DNA from 2 places in the Aeromicrobium sp. UBA7512 genome. Region 1 is predicted to be linked to the other one. Evidence: predicted binding sites of a transcription regulator. Region 1 holds the regulator's gene; the other holds the start of a gene.
What was found. The regulator HrcA, encoded in region 1, represses chaperone genes, less so after heat shock. The targets are predictions, from matches to a motif close to TTGGCACTCGNNNNNNNCGAGTGCCAA.
Positions count from the first base shown of each region.

Region 2: the regulator HrcA is predicted to act here: its motif matches at 1,441-1,467, upstream of groES (co-chaperone GroES).

Region 1 covers NZ_DLNK01000005.1:436,482-438,677, forward strand. Annotated here, with positions in the region: gene B2363_RS08535 (DUF3097 domain-containing protein) at 1-376, opposite strand, end outside; gene B2363_RS08540 (hypothetical protein) at 369-797, opposite strand; gene hrcA (heat-inducible transcriptional repressor HrcA) at 911-1,927, shown strand; gene dnaJ (molecular chaperone DnaJ) at 1,965-2,196, shown strand, end outside.
Region 2 covers NZ_DLNK01000005.1:27,853-30,048, reverse strand. Annotated here, with positions in the region: gene groL (chaperonin GroEL) at 1-1,036, opposite strand, end outside; gene groES (co-chaperone GroES) at 1,067-1,360, opposite strand; gene B2363_RS06455 (class I SAM-dependent methyltransferase) at 1,508-2,196, shown strand, end outside.

The DNA of each region.
Region 1 (2,196 bases):
CGAGCTCGGCGTCGTGGCGGCCCTCGACGTAGATCCGGCTGGGCAGCGCGACCTTCGCCCGGGTGTCGGCGGCGATCCGCGAGCCCGAGGCGGTGCGGGTGGGCGCGGCCTTCCCCTTCGGCGTGGGGGCGACCAGCACGACCGGCTTGCCCTCCAGGAGGAAGCCGGGGCCGAGCGGGAAGACCTTGCGTCGCAGGCGCCGGTCCTCGAGCTGGACCGTGCCGAGGTCGCGCTCGACGCGCATGATCTCGCCGACGAAGCCCGTGGAGGCCTCCTCCACGACGAGGCCGGTGTCGGCGGCCACCTCGGTGGAGCGGCCGCGGGCGGGCCGGCGCCAGTCGCCGGAGAGGACGTCGGAGCCGTAGCGGTCAGCCATGGCCGAACCACACTCCCAGGAGTCGCTGGTGGAAGTCCTCGACGTCGTCCTTGGTGCCGCTGTCGAGGGTGTCGTGCACGATCAGCCCGATCGCCAGGTCGACCGCCGCGGGCCAGCTCTCGGGCACGGTGGCGGGGATCTCGTCGGTGACGAGTGCGCCCAGCGCGACGTCGGGGGAGTGGCCGGGCCGGGTGACCACCATGACCAGCTCGCCGCCCTCCGGGCCGTGGCCGAGGTGGCTGACCTCGACGAAGGCCTCGCCCACGGCGCTCGCCCAGACCGCGGCCATCGTCCCGCCGCGCGACTCGTGCGCGACGGTGGTCCCGTCGGGGGCCGTCACGGCGTAGGGGGTGTACACGAGCACCTGGCCGCCGTCGGCGACCTCGATCGCGCCGTCGGGGCGTACGGAGACCTCACTCACCCCGACAGGTTGCCATGCCGCCCGGCGGCCTCCGCGCAGGCGCACCGCCCTCGACGACCTCGGTAGACTGGCACTGGTCAGGTTCGAGTGCCAGCAGCGTGGGAGGTGACAGCGTGATCGAGGACCGTCGGCTCAACGTCCTGCGAGCCATCGTCGAGGACTACGTCGCCACCCAGGAGCCCGTCGGCTCCAAGGCGCTCGTCGAGCGTCACCGCCTCGGCGTCTCGTCGGCCACGATCCGCAACGACATGGCGGCCCTCGAGGACGAGGGCTACCTCACGGCGCCGCACACCAGCGCCGGCCGGATCCCCACCGACAAGGGCTACCGGATGTTCGTCGACCGGCTGGCCGAGGTCAAGGCGCTCTCGGTCGCCGAGCGCCGCGCCATCGAGACGTTCCTCTCGGGCGCCATCGACGTCGACGACATCGTCATGCGCAGCGTGAAGATCCTCGCGCAGCTGACGAACCAGGTCGCGATCGTCCAGTACCCGTCGCTCACGCGCTCCACCGTCCGTCACGTGGAGCTCGTCGCGCTCGAGGGCTCGCGCGTGCTGATCGTCGTGATCACCAGCAGCGGCCGCGTCGAGCAGCGCATCGTCGAGCTCGCGCAGACCCCCGGCGAGGGCCTGCTGAGCGACCTCAAGTCGCGCATCGTCCGCGCCACGCTGGGCGAGCGGCTGCCCGAGGCCTCGCTGCGGCTGGCCGAGCTGATCGACACGTTCGCCACCGACGACCGCCCGGTCGTCACCTCGATCGTCACGACCCTGGCGAACACGTTCTCCAACGAGCGCTCCGACGAGCGCGTGGCGGTCGGCGGCACGGCGAACCTCGCGCGCTTCGGCGCTGACTTCGACACCGCGATCCGTCCCGTGCTGGAGGCGATGGAGGAGCAGGTCGTGCTGCTGCACCTGCTCGGTGAGGCCACGGTCGGACCGCACGTGCGGATCGGGCGCGAGACGGGCCGCGACGACCTGTCGGGCACGGCCGTCGTGTCCAGCAACTACGGACCCGACGGCGAGAGCTTCGCCCAACTGGGCACCATGGGACCGACGCGCATGGACTACCCCGCCACGATGGCCGCCGTCGGCGCCGTCGCCCGCTACGTCGGGCGGATCCTCGCCGACGGCTGAGCGATCCACCCCAGGAATTGCGAGAGAGAAAGAGACCTTGGACTACTACGAACTGCTGGGCGTGTCCCGCGAGGCGACCCCGGAGGAGCTGAAGAAGGCGTACCGCCGGCTGGCCCGCCAGTTGCACCCGGACGTCAACGACGCCCCCGACGCGTCCGAGCGCTTCAAGGAGGTCACCACCGCCTACGAGGTGCTGTCCGACCCGCAGAAGCGCGCCGTCTACGACCGCGGCGGCGACCCGCTGTCCGGCGGTGGCGGCATGGGCGGCG
Region 2 (2,196 bases), 410 kb from region 1:
GGGCCACGCGGCCCTCGACCTCGGCCTGGTCGCCGCCACCGTCGATGATCGTCGTGTCGTCCTTCGTGATGACGACGCGACGCGCGGTGCCGAGCACCTCGAGGCCGACCTGGTCCAGCTTGAGGCCGACGTCGGGGGTGACGACCGTCGCGCCCGTGAGGGTCGCGATGTCCTGCAGCATCGCCTTGCGGCGATCGCCGAAGGCCGGCGCCTTGACCGCGACGGACGTGAACGTGCCGCGGATCTTGTTCACCACGATCGTGGACAGGGCCTCGCCCTCGATGTCCTCGGCGATGATGAACAGGCTCTTGCCCGACTGGACGACCTTCTCCAGCAGCGGCAGGAGGTCGGACACGGCCGAGATCTTGCCCTGGTTGACGAGGATGTAGGGATCGTCGAGGACGGCCTCCATGCGCTCGGTGTCGGTGACCATGTACGGCGACAGGTAGCCCTTGTCGAACTGCATGCCCTCGGTGAACTCGAGGTCGGTGCCCATGGTGTTGGACTCCTCGACCGTGATGACACCGTCCTTGCCGACCTTGTCGAACGCCTCGGCGATGAGCTCGCCGATGACCGAGTCACGGCTGGAGACCGTGGCGACGGCCGACATGTCCTTGACCGAGTCGACGGCGCGGGCGCGCGAGTGCAGCTCGTTCGTGACCGCCTCGACGGCAGCCTCGATGCCCTTCTTCAGGCCGACCGGGTTGGCGCCGGCCGCGACGGCGCGCAGGCCCTCGTGGACCATGGCCTGGGCCAGCACCGTGGCCGTCGTCGTGCCGTCACCGGCGACGTCGTTCGTCTTGGTGGCGACTTCCTTGGCCAGCTGGGCGCCGAGGTTCTCGAACGGGTCGTCCAGCTCGATCTCACGCGCGACGGACACGCCGTCGTTCGTGATCGTGGGGGCGCCCCACTTCTTGTCCAGGACGACGTAACGGCCCTTGGGGCCGAGGGTGACCTTGACGGTGTCGGCGAGCTTGTCGACACCGCGTTCGAGGGCGCGGCGTGCGTCCTCGTCGAATTCCAGAATCTTGGGCACGAGTGCTCCCTAACGGTTGGCTGGGTGGACTCAGGCGATGACGGCGAGGACGTCGCGGGCGTTGAGGATGAGGAACTCCTCGCCGCCGTGCTTGACCTCGGTGCCGCCGTACTTGCTGAAGAGCACCTTGTCGCCGACGGCCACGTCGACGGGGATGCGCTCGCCGCTGTCGCTGACGCGACCGGGGCCGACGGCCACGACCTCGCCCTCCTGCGGCTTCTCCTTGGCGGTGTCGGGGATGACGAGACCCGACGCGGTGGTCTGCTCGGCCTCTCCGGCCTTGATGACGATGCGATCTTCGAGCGGCTTGATGGTGACCGACACTGGTCGACCTCCCCTTTCGGATGAGTAACGTTCGGTTGGCACTCACTCGGTGGGAGTGCCAGAAGTCAGCCTAGCACCGGCTGGCACTCGACCAAACGGAGTGCCAGAGCCGAGGGCGGGACGGCGCCCGGTGGCAGACTCTGGCGCGTGGATGCGCACACCTTCGCCGAGCTCACGGCCCCCGCGGGGCAGGCTCTGCTGGCCGAGGTGGCCCGCGGCGCGGGGAGCGAGTCCGACCTCGCACTGGGCACGCGACTGCGACGCGACCACCCCGCCGAGCTCGTCGCGGCGGCGGTCACCCAGCACCACCTGCGGCGGCGCGCGGTCACGAAGTTCGGGGCCGACGCCGAGCTCCTCTACTTCACCCCCGACGCCCTCGAGCAGTCCACGCGGGCCCCGGTCGCGGCGCACCGAGCGAGCCGGCTGGCAGCGCTCGGCGCCACGCGCCTGGTCGACCTCGGCTGCGGCATCGGCGGCGACCTGATCGCCGCCGCCCGGGCGGGCCTCGAGGTGCGCGGCGTCGAGCTCGACCCCGTGCGCGCCGCGATCGCGCGAGCCAACCTCGCCGCCCTCGGCCTCGCCGGGACGGTCGAGGTCGGTGACGCCACGACGACCGCGATCGGCGCCGACGAGGTCGCCTTCGTCGACCCTGCGCGCCGCGACGGCGCCGGCCGCACGTTCCGTCTCGACGCGCTCGTGCCCTCGTGGGACTTCGTCACAGGCCTGCTCGAGGGCCGCGCCGTGGCCAAGCTGATGCCAGGCATCGCCCACGACGCCGTCCCGCCGGGCGTGCAGGCCGAGTGGGTCTCGCACGGCGGCGACCTCGTCGAGGCGAG